Regions from separate parts of the Acerihabitans sp. TG2 genome, predicted to be linked through region 3. Evidence: predicted binding sites of a transcription regulator. Region 3 holds the regulator's gene; each other region holds the start of a gene.
The links. Region 3 encodes CRP, which controls carbon source genes, mostly activating them, when cyclic AMP is high. Its sites were predicted from a motif close to ATGTGANNNNNNTCACAT; they were not measured.

Region 1 (6,459 bases), on a different contig from region 3:
CGATGCTGCAGGTTTTACCCAACACAAATGTAACGCTTAAGGTAAACGGTTTCGGCCAGTATTGCTCGGTGACGGCGCTGTCGCTCAGCGTTAGCGTTAAGGTCGCTTGTTCGGCGTCTTCGTGGTGCGCGGTTAATTGCCACGGCAAAATACGCGCAAAACCATGGTTGGGACTGGCAATCTTTCCGAACCAGGGCCAGCAGATAGGCACGCCGCCACGGATGGCTACGCCATCTTTAAATTCGCTAATATCACTTAACCACAACACGGGTTGCTCGCCAGCAGGTTGCCAGGCTAATAAATGTGCCCCCTGTAGTGTAATGGCAGCTTTTACTTTGGGATGGTCGATAACGATAACCGGCAATTCATCCAGCTGGCGCAGGCTGATGGTGGCAGAGAGTTGCTCTTTAACCGGTAACGCAAAAAGAGAGTCGTGCATGGAGTGGACCTTCTTGGGTTAACATGCGAGTCAAATAAAAAGGGCGACATGACTGTCGCCCCTATAACCATAAGCCGTACACGCTATATTTTTTCCCACATTGCAACCGTGTTGACTACGTTCGTTCACCCGAATCACTTACCTGAGGCAACTCCGGGTTTGCTCACATGCCACCGTGGTGCAACGCAAAATCAAGAGGATATAGCGACGATAACTACTTGGCGATATGGGATATCAGATCCAATACTTTATTAGAGTAACCGGTTTCGTTATCATACCAAGCTACCAGTTTCACAAAATTCTTATTCAGTGAAACACCGGCTTTGGCATCGAATACGGAAGTCAGTTTTTCACCATTGAAATCGGTGGAAACTACGGCTTCATCGGTATAACCCATGACGCCCTTCAGTTCGCCTTCAGCTGCGGCTTTCATTGCCGCGCAGATTTCTTCGTACGTTGCGCTTTTTTCAATGCGCGCAGTCAGATCGACGACGGAAACGTTAGGGGTCGGAACGCGGAATGCCACACCGGTCAATTTACCATTCAGTTCTGGGATAACTTTACCCACAGCCTTGGCGGCGCCAGTTGAGGACGGAATGATATTCTGTGACGCGCCACGACCGCCGCGCCAGTCTTTATGAGACGGGCCGTCAACGGTTTTCTGAGTCGCAGTGGTAGCATGTACTGTCGTCATCAGTGCTTCAATGATACCGAACTTGTCATTCAGTACTTTAGCCAACGGCGCCAGGCAGTTGGTGGTACATGACGCATTGGAAACAATATCCTGACCATCATAAGACTTGTGGTTCACGCCCATAACAAACATTGGGGTGCTGTCTTTAGAAGGGCCAGTCAGAACGACTTTTTTGGCGCCGGCAGTGATGTGCTTACGCGCAGTTTCGTCGGTCAGGAAAAGACCCGTGGCTTCTGCAACCACGTCGACACCTACGTCACCCCATTTCAGGTTAGCCGGATCACGTTCTGAGGTGACACGGATGGTTTTACCGTTGACCACCAGGTGGCCATCTTTTACTTCCACGGTGCCGTTGAAACGACCGTGGGTCGAATCGTACTTAAGCATGTAAGCCATGTAATCAGCATCTAACAGGTCGTTGATCGCAACGATTTCAAGATCTTTACGTTCCTGCGCGGCACGGAAAACAATACGGCCGATACGGCCGAAACCGTTGATACCTACTTTGATAGTCATATATTCCACCAGCTATTTAATAGTGAATAAAAGGTTGCCTGTAAACTTACAAAAACCTCACGCAGCGTCAAGCGGAATCGTGTCAATTGTTGCTAAAAATCAAACCCAATCGCACCTTTTGAACGTTAATTGTTCATTCCGCTACCCGCACAGCTACGAATAAGATGGAGGCCTGAGCCCGCCGTGTAAACTGCACTTGGCAGCTAAGTGTGATGTGCGTCACACTTACCGCTCACGTTGTTTCTCGTCCCTTAGTTTATGCTAAAAATGGCTTCGACGTTGTTAATTATTTGTTATAATGCGATAGATCGAGCCTTATTCATTTTATTACCCGGCAGAGAATCGCACTTATGGCTAAAAATGATCCCACCCCGTTAATGCCTGATTCCTTAACCGACATGCAGCGCCACGTCACTCAGGAGAGGGGCACCGAACCGCCCTTTAGCGGTAAGTTACTGGAAAATAAGCGCACCGGCCAATACCATTGTCTTTGTTGCCATGCGCCGTTGTTTTTTTCTGAAACAAAATATGACTCAGGCTGCGGCTGGCCGAGTTTTTATCAACCAGTAGATGATAACGCCATCCGTTATTTGGACGATAACTCGCACGGTATGCAGCGGGTGGAGATTCGCTGTGCCCGGTGTGATGCGCATCTTGGCCATGTTTTTCCTGACGGTCCCCAACCTGGTGGTGCCCGTTATTGCGTTAACTCCGTCTCGTTGCGTTTCAAAGATCAGGATAACGGTGAGGAGATCGTTGGGTAATATCCCGGCACTGAGTGCCGTTCGCCCGGTTTTTTTGTGACGATAAAATTGCAAACTTAATCGATTCAGCTAATTATTCTTATGCAAGGAATTTTTCGTGGACGTTGATGGGCTAATGGCGAACGTAACGCCGGAAATTTACCAGCGGCTAAAAACGGCGGTAGAACTGGGTAAGTGGTTGGATGGTGTGGCTCTGACGGCCGAGCAACGCGATAACTGTCTGCAGGTGGTGATGTTATGGCAGGCGCGGCATAATCATCAACCGGAGCACATGAGCATTGGCACCGACGGTCGGGTGGTGATGAAAAGCAAACGTGAACTGTTAGATGAACTGCAGGGGAACGCGCCGCCGTTGGCGCGGTTTAAACCCTAACGTGTGTGCGGCACTATCAGCAAGGGGCGGCAGCAAGGGGCGGCAGCAAGGGGCGGCGCGTTGGCAAAATTCATCCAGGGTAACGGCCAACGCGCCCTGATTGCACATCTGTGCCATCGCCTGACTGCCGTCGGTAGGGGCGAGGTTAACGGCGCGACACCCGCTACTGATGACCTCAACGGTGTAACCCAGCGCTAAGGCGTCCAGCACGGTGAATTTCACGCAATAATCCGTCGCCAGGCCCATCACCACGAGCTCAGTGATATGACGTGCGCGTAGCCACTGGTCCAGTTCGGTGGTCCGACGGTGGCCGTTATCAAAAAAAGCGCTGTAACTGTCAACCTCTACCTGCTGTCCCTTATAAATGCGTTTGGTGATCCCTTGTTGGTTCAAGCGAGGGTGTAACCGTGCACCTTCGCTTTCTTGCACGCAATGTGCGGGCCACCATACTTGTGGCAAGCCGTCCAGGATTCCGGTGCCGCCAACCTCATGTCCCGCGTTGATGGCAAAACTGCCGTGATTGCCTGGATGCCAGTCCAGAGTCGCGACAACGGGTATATTCGCCTGTTGGCAGTATGCCAAGGCCTGATTCGCCACATCGATAACATCGTCGCCGGCCGGAACGGCCAGTGCGCCGCCGCGGCAGAAATCATTCTGTAAATCTATCAGCAATAGTGCTTTGCTCATGGCAGCCTCTGGATTAATCGTTAGCGGTTAACTCACCACGTAAGTCCTGTTGCATTAGCTGGCGTATATCCTGCGTGCTCAACGCTGGTTGCAGCCGTGACGGAGGTAACTCGGGCGGGTAGGTCATTTGCTGACTGAGTAAAAAGTGCAGTTTGGTCAGGCTGGCTTCTACCGTCATATCAAAGCCGCTAATGACGCCGGCCTGCGCCAAAGCGTTGCCGGTGGCATAGCCCCCCATATTGACCCGGCCGGAAAAACATTGCGTTAGGTTGACTACCACGCTGCCGCGATCCACCGCTTGGCGCAATTCATTGAGTAATGCCGGATGCTGTGGGCCGTTGCCCACTCCGTAGGAACGTAAAATTAGCGCTTTGACCGGCTGGCGCAGAAAATTGCCCACCACGTCGGCGGAAATGCCGGGATAGAGCGTAACGACCCCCACCGGCTGTGGTGTTATCGGATGGACGATCAGTTGAGCACCAACCGGTTGGGGCCGCTCAGCCGCCAGCCGACGAATATGGATCCCGGCTTCAAGCAACGGCGGCAGGTTGGGGGAGGCAAAGGCATCGAAACCATCGGCGTGCGCCTTGGTTGAACGGTTGCCACGAAACATTTTATTATTAAAAAACAGTGTGACTTCGTTGATCGGATAATTGGCGGCCAGATACAGCGCGTTAAGTAAATTGGTTTGCCCGTCTGAACGAAGCTCCTCCAGGGGGATCTGTGACCCTGTCACTATTACCGGTTTATTCAGATTTTCCAGCATAAACGACAGCGCCGAGGCGGTGAACGCCATGGTATCTGTGCCGTGTAGTATGACAAACCCATCGTAGCGGTGGTAGTTTTGCGCGATGTCCTGGGCAATATTCTGCCAATCGACCGGGCTCATATCGGAGGAGTCAATTAGCGGCACAGACTCATGCACGGTAAAGTCAGGCATTTCGTCGCGGTAAAACTCAGGCATTAGCGCCAGTTGGCGCTGCAAATGTCCCGATACAGGAATATAGCCATTTTCGGACCGTTGCATACCGATAGTGCCGCCGGTATAGGCCACATAAATAGATTTTTTAGACATGTCTGAGATAAGGGGTTAACGGGGCAATGCGGTAATTATACGGCTAAACGGTAATAAAACCAGCGTGGCCTTGGTGCTGCAGGTAATAAGGCGCCCGAGAGCGCCTGGAGAGAATAAGGGGCCGGCGAACCGAACCCTATTGGTTATTGTACGTCACCGCAGGAAAGACAGTAAGCGTAGCGATTTTGTGGATCGGTAAGATGTGCGAAAAATACAGGTTGGGCATTAAACAGCGCATTAACCTGGCTGGTGGGTACCGGCAGGAAGGCTTGAATCATGGCCGGCAGATGGGCATAGATCGATACGCTGGCTTGCGACAAGATAAGATCGATCAAGCTCGGTTCCTCAATATACCAATTCAGATGAAATTGCTGCAGTTTGGCCAGCTCAGCAGCCTTGGCTACCGCATCATCGAAATCGCCCAGTTGGTCGACCAGGCCGTTGGTTTTTGCATCTGTACCTGCCCAGACGTGGCCTTGAGCAATTTTATCCACCTCTTCGGGGGTTTTATTGCGTGCTTTGCCGACCAGGGTAATAAAGTTTTTATAACCGTTCTCAATATTAAGCTGCATCATCTGCGAGAACTCTGGCGGCAACGCTTTGGTCGCTGACAAATCGGCCAGCGGCGAGGTAGCCACCCCGTCGGTGTGAACGCCGATGCTGGCCAGGGTATTCTCGAAGGTATTGACGACACCGAAAATCCCTATCGAGCCGGTCAGCGTGCTGGGACTGGCGATGATATAGTTGGCCGGCGTAGATATCCAATAACCGCCGGAAGCGGCCATTCCGCCCATAGAGACCACCACCGGCTTGCCTGCCTTACGTGCCGCTTCGAGCTCGGAGCGAATCATCTCGGAGGCACTGACGCTGCCGCCGGGACTGTTTACCCGCAAGATGATCGCTTTGACATTCGGATCAAGACGGGCATCGCGAATTTGACCTGTGGTGGTATCGCTGCCGACTGATCCCGGGGTCTCTGGACCGTCGATGATCGCGCCATTAGCAAAAATCACCGCAATTTCGCCGCCTTTTTGTGGCTCCGGCGTCATGCGGTAATCATAGATACTCACCGCGTTAAACGCTTTTTTCTGTTTGTTCCAGCCAAACGCTTTGATCAGGTCGCTTTCAATGCTAAAACGCGAGGCAATGGTGTCTACCCATTTATTTTTCAGGGCGAACTGTGCGGTATCGCCATCGACTGAACGCAGGTCGGCGAGCATGGTTTGCGCACCAGGGAACAGTTGCTGGGGGGTGATCTGACGATTAGCGGCTACGGTATTGAGATAATTTTGCCATAGAACGCCGACCCAACGTGAGTCCGCGTCGCGGGCATCGGGTGACATATCATCACGCATGAAGGGCTCAACGGCGGATTTATAGGTACCGACGCGGAAGATGTGCGTGCTGACTTTCAACTTGTCCAGCAACGACTTGTAGTAAAGGCTGTTGGTCGCGAGGCCATGCAGATCCACGGCACCCTGCGGCGTTAGGTAGATTTTATTGGCAAAGCTGGCCAGGTAATATTGTGCCTGATTATAACTGTCGCCAATGGCATAAATAGGCTTGCCGCTATCGCGAAATTCCCGCAGTGCTTTGCCGATATATTGCAGCGATACCTGATCGGCCCCGACAAAATCCTTCAGTGAAAGCACCAACCCGGTAATGTTTTTATCGGTTTTAGCCTGGCGCAGCATATCCACCAAATCAAATAAGGCGTTTTCCTGCAGTCGATTACTGGATGCACCCAGCAATTCTCGGCCTATCTGACTTAACTTGTTCTTAACCGAAGGCTTTTCAACCACCACGCCGGCAAGGTCGACCAACAGCGCACCTTTATCAGGCTCAGGTGATGAACGATGGGTTTGTAGATAAACGCCCACGCACACGACAATGATAAAAATCAGAAACAGA
Region 2 (6,459 bases), on a different contig from region 3:
ACCTTGCATGGCATTTGGGAAGTCATCGCAATTAACCTTTATAACCATCCGGTTGAGTCTATATCAAAGGGTGAACTACGCATCAACGAAACGGAGTTAAAACAACTGCATTACAGATCATTCATTAATGAAGACATACTGCGAGATATTGCCACGAGATTCATCTGTTTTATAAAAGAACATCAATGCAAACTGTTGTTATGTGAGTCAATGAAAGCACGGGTGTTAAAATCAAAGACCTATGTAAACGATTTTTTTTTAAAGAACAACCAATACTCAATGATTGATTATACGTTATGTAGAATAATGGCCAAAAGTGTATCACAAGAGACAAAGTTTGAAGAAATGATGAAGGATGTCTATTCTTGCTTTTTAGAAAACGACGAGGTGGGGCATAGACGGTTGGCTGAAATTAAAGCTAAACCTATGTCTGGTATGGTTTATTATGTTATAGAACATGCTATTTACACTGCACGGGTAAGAAAATTGAGTAAGTTAAGTCTCGATTTTTTTGCTAAAATAAAAAATGAATTTGGTGGAATTGAATTCCTTTATGATCCAGATTTAAAAAATAATATCACCGCTATATCAAATAAGAAGAATTGGCAGGGAAAAAACGACTTTACCGGCATGGGTAGCGTGTTTGAACCCATCACTTTTTCAGAATTAAGGCATATAAAAAAGCAGCAACTACAGGTAACCTACGTCAAGCCCTAAACGGTAGATCGCCGTTATCTCGACCCATTGGTCCGAAGACATAACACGCCTAACGCCTGAACCCGCAGCATCAATCCTCAACGCCGGCGTTGAACCGCGTGATTACCACGATTTTTTATTGTCATAATATAGGTTTTTCCAACGTGCGCTAACCGGTTTGTCCAATCCTGTCAGCGCATCGGTTGCAGCGGTTATGGCCGCTCGTTGCCTCTATCACTGGCACTATCCAATGGCCGGTTTTCGCCGGATGCCTGCATGCCACGCGGGTGGCGTGGTGAACCACCAATAGGCGGGTTAGTGCAGATCATCACCTTAAACCCGCACTGGGGCATTTTTTGGGTTGAATGTGATAGCAAATAATATAAGTTATACTTATATCTATTTTTTAAAATAATATCCTTTCCAATAACATATCAATAACGCTATTCACTGTGTGTATCGTTATACGCAGTGTATTTGCCTACCTTATGGCTATTATGAGACGCAGAACACTTATCCTCGAATTATTTCCGTTTCAAAGTGGAAATAGAGCGGCTAGAAACTCATGAATACAAAAGTTAGGGTGAATCATCCTGAAAACCGGTTGCAGCATTCATTTTTGACCATGCTAAAACAGTTTTTAATTTTGGACGACGTAGGAGTCTATCGTGGGCGATAAAGCTGTAACCCCAATCGAAGAGAATCGCCACGCATTATTATCAGCAACCCTGTTCGAAAAAGTGTTGTCGGCGATCATGGTGATGCTTAAAACCCGAGGTATTGAGGTCAATCAGGTACAGGAGCAGATGCTGAATTCACATGTCAGGGCCATGGTGATGCGTTCTCTTACCGGGGAGCCATTGCCGGAAGTGGATAGTAGTTTATTTGATGAGATTTCGGCGGATTCGATGGAAATGGCAAAAGAAGTGGTGAATTTACTGGATAATTTACCGATTGAGGAAGCCTATTTATTATCGGTTCATTTCGAAGTTGCCAAAGATAACAACCGTTAAACACAGTGGAGATACACCATGGCACAAGTCAAAGTCGCGATTGGCGATAGATTGGGTAAAGGGCAAAAAGTGGCACAAGGCGTCGAAACCGCTGGTGGACAAGCGATTGTGGTTCCGGGCATGGCGGCGGATATGAGGCTGGGCGATGTCATGAACAGTGAACAAGTGGATTTTGGCATCTCATTTTGCGGCAGTGGCGGCGCCGGTGCCATCACCGCACAAAATAAATACGGTTATAAAGCCAAATACGGTATGCGGTCTATCGAAGAGGGCGTCACTGCTATTCAGGAAGGATGTAAAGTTCTGGGTTTCGGTTTTATGGATAAAGAAGAACTGGGTCAGAAATTAGTAGAAACCTGGATAAAAAAATATGGCAGCGCCTGATGAAACAGCAATCAGTTTTAACCGTGCAGGTGGCGGGAAACGGTGAAACAAAAAATAGCGCCTTTGCTGCAGCCCTGAGCAAAGTACAATCCGTGGTACTGAAATCAACCGGTTACGTGTTATTACGCATTGAACCGGAGGACGTGAAAATCATTATGGCGGAAGAGCATAGTACCACCGAGAAATTTCTTTTTTTCTTTCTCCCTCGGGAAAAAAAACGTTATAGCGTGGTGTTGGATATTACCGTCAGTATCACCATGATAGATACCGAAAAAGTTCCATTTATCCTGCGCTGATCCGTGGGTAATAATGAAAGGATAATCCGATGTTCCTTATAATCTTAATAAAATCGCTCATTATCGGCGGATTCGTCGGCTTTGGCGTGGGTGCCGGTGCGGCGCGCATGTTCCATGCGCCAACCGTCCAGGGCATGGGTGCGTTTCGTACGTTGGGAGAATTGAATTCCTGCGAAGGCGATCCCGCTTCTCATTTCTCTTTTGGCCTGGGATTTTTCTTTAACGCTTGGGCTTCATCAGTCGCTGCCGGGGCGTTTACGCAAGACGTCGATCATCGCATCATTCCGCACTGGGGCGCAGCGGCGCTGATGATTAAAAATCGGCAGCTTAGCGAGACCATGCACGATCCGAAACGTATGGCCATCGCCTGTAGCATCATTGGGATGCTGGTCGTGGCGTTTTTGAACTCCACCGCGTCTGCCGTGCCGGCCGCGCTGCAGGTTACTGCAGTTAAGGTCCTGGTACCTGCCGCCAATATCCTGGTCAACACCGTGATGCCGGTTATTTTCTGGCTGGCGGCCATTGATGCTGGCAAGCGCTCCGGATTTTGGGCCACGATTTTTGGTGGTCTGGCACAGCTTATCATGGGTAACGCCGTGCCTGGACTGGTGTTGGGTATATTGATTGGTAAGGGTGTCGAAGAGGGTGGCTGGAATAAAATTACCGGCATTATGATGGCGGCGATAATCGCCCTGTTTGTGCTAAGCGGTTTCTTCCGTGGTTTTGATATGAAAGCTTTGCAGTCGTTTAGTCTGGGCGTTCCCGTCTGGCTGGACACTATCCATAACACCCTGAGCGGTAAATAACTTTCCGAGGAGCCAGATAATGGAAGCAACAAAACGCGGCTTTTGGTATGCCGACTGGTCGTTCCCGATTTTTGTCGGCATACTGTCGGCCGGTATTTTTGCCGGTACCCATATGTATTACCTGTATGGCATCGGAGCGTTTAATGAAGTGGCGTTTGTCGCCATGCTACGCACCGGGATCGACACCGGCGTGTATGGTGCGGTGGCGGCGTTCGGTGCCAGTTTTCTGTTTGCGCGCATCATTGAAGGTTCGCTGGTAGGTATTTTGGATATCGGCGGGGCGTTGCAAACCGGCGTCGGTTTGGGTATTCCGGCGCTATTGCTCGGCGCTGGCATCGTGTTTCCTTTGCAAAATTTTGCCGCCTCCCTGGCCACCGGCATGGTGCTAGGTTTGTTGATTGGCGGACTGATTGTTCTGGCGCGCAAATTCACTATTAGTCAAACCAGCTCCACCTACGGCGCAGATGTCATGATGGGCGCCGGTAATACTTCAGGGCGTTTTCTTGGTCCGCTGATTATCTTATCCGCTATTGGCGCGTCTATCCCCATCGGCCTGGGTTCGTTGGCCGGGGCGCTACTGTTTTATCTGTGGAATAAACCTATCACCGGCGGTGCCATTCTCGGCGCGATGTTGCTGGGCGCGTTGTTCCCAGTGGCTATCGGCTAGGATTGCTGCGCCCGCCGACCCGGTGTCGACGGGCAAGATCGTACCTTAGCACTTGGCCACGTCTTGCGGGGCGGCGGCCAGGCAACGTCAGGAGAAATGATGACAACCCTATATGACGTGATCATCAAGCAAGCCAAACGGGTGGACAATACGCTTATCGATATTGCCATCCAGAATGGTCGCATTGCTGCCATCGGCGCTATCTCGGCCCCGGCCCGACATGAGATCAACCTCGGCGGCCGTTGTTATGTCAGCGCCGGTTGGATTGATTCCCACGTTCACTGCTACCCAGCTTCACCTATCTATCATGATGAGCCTGATCGGGTGGGCGTCGCCGGCGGTGTGACGTCGGTGGTGGATGCCGGGAGCACCGGCGCTGACCATATTGATGACTTTTACCGTCTGACCCGCGTGGCAAAAACTCGGGTATTCGCGCTGTTGAATATTGCCCGTACCGGCATTGTTACCCAGGATGAACTGGCTGATATGTCGCGTATCGACATGGCATTGGCGGGTGAAGCCATTGCCCGCCATCCTGATTTTATCATTGGTCTCAAGGCGCGTATCAGCAGCAGTGTCGTGGGTGCCAATGGCGTCAAACCGTTGGTACGAGCCAAAATGATCCAGCGGGCCAATGGTGATTTGCCGCTGATGGTGCATATTGGCAATAATCCACCGGATTTAGGTACTATCGCCGAACTGCTTACCGAGGGCGATATTATTACCCACTGCTATAACGGCAAACCCAATCGTATCCTGACGGCGGCGGGTGAGTTGCGTGCGTCGGTACGACGCGCGTTGAAGCGCGGTGTACACCTGGATGTAGGCCATGGCACCGCCAGCTTTAGTTTTGAGGTGGCGAGGCTTGCTATTGCGCAGGGGGTGTATCCCAATACCATCAGTTCGGATATTTATTGCCGCAATCGCATTGACGGGCCGGTTCACAGCCTGGCGGCGGTAATGTCAAAATTTCTAACCCTGGGTATGACGTCACGCCAGGTCATTGATTGTGTCACCCTCCATGCCGCGACCGCGCTGCGATTAACGCACAAAGGGCGCTTGGAACCCGGCCATGACGCCGATTTAACCCTATTTGATTTTAGCACCGAGCCCTGTGTGTTTACCGATGCCGAAGGCGTCTCGGTCGGCGGGCAACGGCGATTCGTGCCTCTGGCTGCGGTGGTAGGTGGCGAATGTCTGTTAACGGACGAAGGAAAATTATCCCATGTCTTCAATTTATGAAAAATACCAGCTCAAACACGTGATCAACGCCTCGGGCCGAATGACTATTCTGGGCGTATCCACGCCCCGTAGCGATGTGGTGGAGGCGGTTAACCTTGGCCTTAATCATTTTTTTGAAATAAAGGATTTGGTGGATAAAACCGGCGACTATCTGGCCGGTTTGTTAGGCGTTGAGAGCGCAGTGGTGGTATCTTGCGCCTCAGCGGGTATTGCCCAGTCGGTGGCAGCGGTGATTGTGAAGGATGACGCGGATCTGTTGGTGAATCTGCATAATGCGCCGCTTGATGTACCCCATGAAATTGTGCTGCCAAAAGGACATAACGTTAATTTTGGTGCGCCGGTAGGCACCATGGTGGCGTTGGGCGGCGGCAAGGTGGTTGAAGCTGGATACGCCAATGAGTGTTCCCCCGAGCAGTTGGCGGCGGTAATTACCCCGCGAACGGCCGCCGTAATGTATATCAAATCACACCATTGCGTACAAAAAAGCATGTTAAGCGTCGAGCAGGCCGCCGCCGTGGCGCATCAACATCAGTTGCCGCTGATTGTCGATGCTGCTGCCGAAGAAGATTTGGCGATATATTATCGTCAAGGCGCCGACCTGGTGATTTACAGCGGTGCCAAAGCTCTGGAAGGGCCTACCAGCGGATTGGTTATTGGCAAACGCCAACCGGTTGCCTGGGTAAAACACCAGGGAAAGGGGATCGGCCGGGCAATGAAAATTGGTAAGGAAGGTATTCTTGGCCTTACCCAAGCGATCGAAAGTTATCTGGTGCGAGAGAAAGAGACCGGGCGCGCACTGGTGGAAAAAATGACGCCGTTTATTGAGCAACTTAACGGATTGACCGGAATCACTGCCCGTGACGTTTGGGATAGCGCCGGAAGGGATATTGCCCGTGCGGAAATTCATTTTGATGAGCCACGGTTCGGCATGACCACACTCGACATTGTCAGCGCGTTGAAACAGGGTGATCCGGCCATTTACTTTCGTGGCTATAAAGCCAACGACGCTATTATCGAAGTGGATGTGCGCAGCGTAAGTGCTGCACAGCTCGATACCATCTTTTTACGCATCAAAGCATTAGCTACAGGACCCCGTTCATGAAATTAACTCCCGATTATTATCACGACCGCGTCTGCCTGAATGTCCTGGCCGGGTCGAAGGAGAATGCCGTGGCTGTGCACCAGGCGGCCGAAGGTCATGTGCTGGTGGGCGTGTTGTCAAAGAATTACCCGGATGTTGCCAGTGCCATTGAGGATATGCTCGCGTATGCTAAGCTCATCGGCAACGCCTTGTCGGTCGGTTTGGGCGCTGGCGACCCCGGCCAGTCGGTTATGGTTAGCCATATCGTCGGTGC
Region 3 (6,459 bases):
GATAACCCATTCCAATTCAAATTCCGCACGCCGGAGAGTCTGCCCACTCCGCTGCTGAGCATGGAAAAAGTCAGCGCCGGTTACGGTGAGCACACCATACTTAACTCCATTAAGCTCAATTTAGTACCCGGCTCACGCATCGGGCTGCTGGGCCGCAACGGCGCCGGCAAATCCACGTTGATCAAACTTCTGGCCGGGACCCTCGAGCCCCAGTCCGGCAAAGTCAGCCTGGCGAAAGGCATTAAATTGGGCTATTTTGCCCAGCATCAGCTCGAGTTTCTGCGTGCCGATGAATCGCCGCTGCGACATATGACCCGTTTGGCACCTCAGGAAACAGAGCAAGCGCTACGCGACTACCTGGGCGGATTTGGTTTTCGCGGCGACAAGGTTACCGACCCGACTGCCCGTTTTTCCGGTGGGGAAAAAGCCCGGTTGGTTTTGGCGTTGGTGGTCTGGCAACGCCCTAATCTCCTGCTGCTCGATGAACCGACCAACCATCTGGATTTGGATATGCGCCAGGCGCTGACCGAAGCGCTTATCGATTTTGACGGCGCGCTGGTCGTGGTGTCCCATGACCGGCACTTGTTACGTTCGACCACTGATGAGTTTTACCTGGTGCATGACGGTCGGGTGGAGTCGTTCGATGGCGATGTGGAAGATTACCAACAGTGGTTAATTGAGCAGCAGCGCCAAACCTCGCAGGACGTGGACGAGACAGAAAATAGCGCAGCAACCACCAATAATGCCCAGAACCGCAAGGATCAAAAACGGCGCGAAGCAGATTTTCGTAACCAAACCCAGCCACTGCGCAAAGACATCACCCGTTATGAACAGCAGATGGAGACGCTGGCAGCCGACCTGGCAAGCATTGAGAACGATCTGGCGGATTCGTCACTCTATGATAACAGCCGTAAGGCAGATCTTACCTTGTGCCTGCAGCGGCAGGCCAAGGTTAAGTCGCAGTTAGAGGAGGCGGAAACTGCCTGGCTGGATGCGCAAGAGCAATTGGAAACCCTGACCCGTGAATTCGCACAGGAATAACCGGGCTATCTGGGGTAGTCAACGCCAGATGAGCAGCACACAGGCCGCAGTCAACAAACCCATGGCGATGTTAAACGCCGTCCAGGCGCGTTTGCTGCGCAGCAAACGGCCAATAAACGTACCAAAACCCAACCAGATCACGCCTGAGAGAACATTTACGGTGATGATGCCGATGCTGATGGCGCCTACTGAGGTAATATAGGCATTGCCGCTCAGGCTGAAACTCGCCACCGCACCCAAGGCCATCAGCCAGGCCTTGGGATTAAGAAACTGTAACAGCCCGCCTTGGTAAAACGGGATGGGTCTGATGGGTGCATTACCCGCTTCCAGTTTTTCATACGCCGCGGTAGCAATCTTCCAGGATAACCAAAGCAGATAAACGCTGCCGGCGACTTTTAGTATGAAATGAAGGGCTGGATAAAGCATAATCAGGCTGCCAACGCCGAAGGCGACCAGCAGCAAAATGCATTGCATCCCCAGCATAATGCCCAACATAAGCGGTGCGGAACGCCAAAAGCCGAAATTTGCGCCAGAGGCGGTAAGCAGCATATTGTTCGGTCCTGGGGTAATCGCGGCAACCCATAAAAACCCGAGCATAGATAGAAAAAGACTCGTTTCCACGTTTCAGTGGCTCCCTAAATAGCATTACCGATCACGCGATACCCAATAGCGCTCAAACCACGGGAAGCGTGACGGGTATATAATCATGAACGATAACGGGTAATTCGGGACATAATTACATGATTATTCCATGGCAACAAATAGATCCTGAAACGCTGTATAACCTGATTGAATCTTTCGTATTACGCGAAGGGACCGATTATGGCGAACAGGAAAAAACGTTGGCGCAGAAAGTCGACGATGTAAAACGCCAACTAGAACGTGGAGAAGCGGTGGTCGTCTGGTCGGAACTCCATGAAAATATTAATATCATGCCACGCAGCCAGTTTAACGCCCAGTCGCAGACACCGTCCAAAGAGCAGTAACGGGCTGGCACGTCACAGTGAAACATGATAACAATTATCATGAGCTTGATAGCTCGGTGTTTGTTAATCACGCAGCCTTTTCATCCAGCGCAGGATTATCATGTCAACACAGCATCCAATTATTGCCGTCACCGGCTCCAGTGGAGCCGGAACCACCACCACCAGTGTGGCTTTCCGGAAAATATTTCAGCAGCTCACTATTCACGCCGCAGAGTTGGAGGGCGATAGTTTTCACCATTTTACCCGGCCGGAGATGGATCTGGCGATCCGTAAAGCCCGGGATTTGGGGCGTCATATCAGCTATTTCGGTCCAGAGGCCAACGATTTTAGCTTATTGGCACATACCTTTGAGCGCTATGGACTGACCGGCCAAGGAGAGTCGCGCAAGTATTTGCACACTTATGACGAAGCCGTGCCTTTTAATCAAAATCCCGGCACCTTTACGCCTTGGCAACCCTTACCCGAATCCACCGACGTCTTGTTCTATGAGGGTCTACATGGCGGCGTGGTCACCGATCATCAGGATGTTGCACAGCATGTAGATTTGTTGGTGGGTGTGGTTCCCATCGTCAATTTGGAATGGATCCAGAAACTGGTGCGGGATACCGGGGAGCGCGGCCATTCCCGTGAGGCGGTAATGGATTCCGTAGTGCGTTCCATGGAGGATTATATTAATTACATTACCCCACAATTCTCCCGTACCCATATCAACTTTCAGCGGGTACCCACGGTAGATACGTCCAATCCGTTTGCCGCCAAGGCGATCCCCTCACTGGATGAAAGTTTTGTTGTCATTCATTTTCGCAGCTTAAAGAATATCGATTTACCCTATCTGTTGGCCATGTTGCAGGGGTCGTTTATTTCCAATATTAATACCTTGGTGGTACCCGGCGGAAAAATGGGCCTGGCCATGGAATTGATCATGGGACCGCTGGTGCAACAATTGCTGGAAGGAAAACAGATTCAATAAGACGCGGCACCTTGGTGCCACACCTTATCCGCCAAGGGGGGTTGGCATGGACATAGCCTGCCTTGTGATCTGTGGGTAGCGTTGCGACGGTCTTGGCGTCACTATCTCAACGCATGTCAACGTATGGCGACGTTTCCTAAGCGTGGGGGACAAGCGTCTCGCCGCGCACTTCAAAACTATGGGTCATTCGCACCGACTGGCCCAGCATCAGCGACACAGAACAGTATTTTTCCGCTGAAAGCGCTACCGCCCTTTCGACTGATTTGTCGCTAAGATCGCTGCCGGTTACGATGAAATGTAGATTGATATAGGTAAATATACGCGGCGCCTCGTCACGACGTTCAGACGTCAGTTTCACTTCACAGTCACGTACATCCTGCCGCCCTTTTTGTAAAATCGATACCACATCTATCGCACTGCACCCACCAACCGACATTAATACCATTTCCATAGGACTCGGCGCCTTTTCTCCGGCATTGCCATCCATTAAAACCTGATGGCCCGAGGCGGACTCACCCATAAATGACAATCCCTCGACCCACTTTACCCGTGCTTGCATGAGATGACTCCAGATGAAAAGCGTTACACCAGACTACATATTTGTCTGAAAAGTGGCAATGTTAGCGAACATACATCATGCTGATGCAAGACAACAGAAGACACTGCATCAAACCTATGTTAAAAACAAGGTTGGATCGGCTCATTGATAATGAAAGGGCAAGAGTCCGATCAGAACATCACTAAAACCAGACCCTAATATGTTCCCTTACGTCGCTCCGTTTACTGCGGAGTAAGAGAAATAGCACAGCGTCGTAATAGGGAATACGCTGTCCTTCATCAGGACAGCGATGACAAAAGAGGATAACAACGAATGGTTCTTGGCAAACCGCAAACAGACCCTACTCTCGAATGGTTCCTGTCACATTGCCATATTCATAAGTATCCATCGAAGAGTACGCTTATACATCAGGGCGAAAAAGCAGAAACGCTTTATTACATCGTTAAAGGTGCCGTCGCGGTGCTGATTAAGGATGAAGAAGGCAAAGAGATGATCCTCTCCTATCTTAACCAGGGGGATTTCATTGGTGAACTAGGCTTATTCGAGGAAGGTCAAGAACGTAGTGCCTGGGTACGGGCGAAAACCGCCTGTGAAGTGGCCGAGATTTCATATAAGAAATTTCGCCAGTTGATCCAGGTGAATCCGGATATATTGATGCGTTTGTCCGCACAAATGGCCAATCGTTTACAAGTCACCTCCGAAAAAGTGGGTAACTTGGCATTTTTGGACGTTACCGGGCGAATTGCCCAAACCCTGTTGAATCTGGCGAAGCAACCCGATGCCATGACCCATCCCGACGGTATGCAAATCAAGATTACCCGTCAGGAAATAGGCCAGATCGTCGGCTGCTCGCGTGAAACGGTAGGACGTATTCTGAAAATGTTGGAAGATCAAAACCTCATCTCCGCGCACGGGAAAACTATTGTCGTTTACGGTACGCGCTGATAGTGTCATAAAACGGGCGTGGTGCCTTGCGCCACGCTTTTTTTTCGTGAGCTCGTCGTTAGCGAATACGTTGTCGCGCCGGTTAAAAGAACGCCGGGAATAACGAACACCCGGCGCACCGCTTAGTCATCAGCGCCGACAACCTTGGCCACGGCTTTTTCAAAGCGCGCCATGCCCAGTTCAATATCGTCGAACCCCACCACCAGCGATGGCGCAAAACGCATCACGTCCGGACCGGCGACCAGCAGCATCACACCTTCAGCCGCACTGGCATGCAGGAATTCGCGCGCGCGCCCATGGTACTGGGGCTGTAACGCGGCGCCCAATAGCAAGCCCATACCACGGACGTCCTCAAACAGATGGTATTTTTGGTTTATCTTCTCCAGGGCGCTGATAAAGCGGTCGTGTCGTTCATTGATGCCCGCCAGCACTGCCGGCGTATTAATCACATCCAAGGCGGCTTCCGCCACCGCACAGGCCAGTGGGTTACCCCCGTAGGTGGTGCCATGGGTACCTACCGTCATCACCGAAGCAATATCTTCGGTGGTCAGCATGGCGCTGATGGGAAACCCGCCACCCAAGGCTTTTGCCGTGGTCAGGATATCGGGCAACACGCCGTAGTGCATATAGGTAAATAACTTGCCGGTGCGCCCCATGCCACACTGTACTTCATCCATGACCAACAGCGCCTGGTATTCATCGCACAGATCACGCAATCCCTGCAGGAACTCTGGTGTGGCAGGCATAATGCCCCCTTCACCCTGAATAGGTTCGACGACAATCGCGCAAGTATGATCATCCATCACGGCTTTTACCGCAGCCAAATCGTTGAACGGTACGTGGACGATATCCGCCGGTTTTGGCCCAAAACCATCGGAATATTTAGGCTGTCCGCCCACCGAGACGGTAAATAGCGTGCGGCCATGAAACGCATTATGAAACGCAATAATTTTCGTTTTGTAGGGACTGTGACGGGTGACAGCATAATGGCGAGCCAATTTGAATGCCGCTTCATTCGCCTCACCACCCGAGTTGGCAAAAAACACCCGATCAGCGAAGGTCGCATCAATCAATTTACTGGCCAGGCGCAGCGACGGTTCGTTGGTGAAAACATTGCTGGTATGCCACAGCGTCTCACCCTGTTGTTTTAGTGCTGCAACCAGTGCAGGATGGCAGTGGCCAAGTGCGGTTACCGCGATGCCGCCGGAGAAATCTACATACTCCTTGCCATCCTGATCCCATACCCGGCTGCCTTTCCCTTTTACGGGAATAAACTGTGCCGGCGCATAAACAGGCAGAATAACCCGATCGAAAGTTTCCCGTGTCACTGCGCTATCATCTTTTTTCATAAGCTTTTTACCCGGTTCGTCACAAAAGGATTAATGAAATTATAATCATAAAATATGAATAAAAAATCATTTTTCTGCAATGTTTTATTGCTGATTACCTAAAAAATTATCCGATGACGCATTGAACCTTAGCGGCAGACGTTCCTCAGTATTCCGTGGCGTCGGTCGCTAAAGCAGCGTGGTTAAGAAAGTTTTCCAGCAGTAGGTGCCCTTGCTCGCTAAGAATGCTTTCTGGATGAAACTGTACACCTTCGAGCGGCAAGGTTCGATGGCGGATCCCCATGATTTCATCCGGGTGTCCTGCTTGCTGACTCCAGGCGGTGACGTCAAGACACGCTGGCAAGCTGTCCGGGGCAACCACCAGAGAATGATAACGCGTTACCGTCAATGGACATACCAAGGTGTGAAACACCCCGCGACCATCGTGGCGGATAACCGAGGTTTTACCGTGCATGACCTGCCGGGCGCGCACAATTTTGCCACCAAAGGCCTGTGCGATGGCCTGATGTCCCAGGCAAACACCGAGAATCGGGATGACCCCGGCGAAGTGCCTGATAGCAGCCAGTGATATGCCCGCGTCGTCCGGCGTGCCGGGCCCAGGAGAGATCA

Region 1: the regulator CRP is predicted to act here: its motif matches at 1,857-1,874, upstream of msrB (peptide-methionine (R)-S-oxide reductase MsrB).
Region 2: the regulator CRP is predicted to act here: its motif matches at 1,194-1,211, upstream of SJI19_RS07205 (glycine dehydrogenase).

What each region holds. Positions count from the first base shown of each region.
Region 1 is NZ_JAYGJO010000002.1:183,014-189,472, reverse strand. It holds gene SJI19_RS02720 (D-hexose-6-phosphate mutarotase) at 1-439, opposite strand, end outside; gene gapA (glyceraldehyde-3-phosphate dehydrogenase) at 654-1,649, opposite strand; gene msrB (peptide-methionine (R)-S-oxide reductase MsrB) at 2,000-2,413, shown strand; gene SJI19_RS02705 (YeaC family protein) at 2,511-2,786, shown strand; partial or broken gene pncA (bifunctional nicotinamidase/pyrazinamidase) at 2,853-3,473, opposite strand; gene ansA (asparaginase) at 3,487-4,548, opposite strand; gene sppA (signal peptide peptidase SppA) at 4,692-6,459, opposite strand, start outside.
Region 2 is NZ_JAYGJO010000006.1:44,724-51,182, forward strand. It holds gene SJI19_RS07200 (hypothetical protein) at 1-717, shown strand, start outside; gene SJI19_RS07205 (glycine dehydrogenase) at 1,389-1,709, shown strand; gene SJI19_RS07210 (glycine-rich SFCGS family protein) at 1,728-2,093, shown strand; gene SJI19_RS07215 (DUF4312 family protein) at 2,093-2,389, shown strand; gene SJI19_RS07220 (DUF4311 domain-containing protein) at 2,419-3,195, shown strand; gene SJI19_RS07225 (DUF4310 family protein) at 3,215-3,862, shown strand; gene SJI19_RS07230 (amidohydrolase/deacetylase family metallohydrolase) at 3,959-5,104, shown strand; gene SJI19_RS07235 (DgaE family pyridoxal phosphate-dependent ammonia lyase) at 5,088-6,206, shown strand; gene dagF (2-dehydro-3-deoxy-phosphogluconate aldolase) at 6,203-6,459, shown strand, end outside.
Region 3 is NZ_JAYGJO010000009.1:11,395-17,853, forward strand. It holds gene SJI19_RS10015 (ABC transporter ATP-binding protein) at 1-1,041, shown strand, start outside; gene SJI19_RS10020 (LysE family translocator) at 1,060-1,662, opposite strand; gene SJI19_RS10025 (YheU family protein) at 1,782-2,027, shown strand; gene SJI19_RS10030 (phosphoribulokinase) at 2,128-2,997, shown strand; gene SJI19_RS10035 (OsmC family protein) at 3,134-3,556, opposite strand; gene crp (cAMP-activated global transcriptional regulator CRP) at 3,869-4,501, shown strand; gene argD (bifunctional acetylornithine/succinyldiaminopimelate transaminase) at 4,624-5,850, opposite strand; gene SJI19_RS10050 (aminodeoxychorismate synthase component II) at 5,996-6,459, opposite strand, start outside.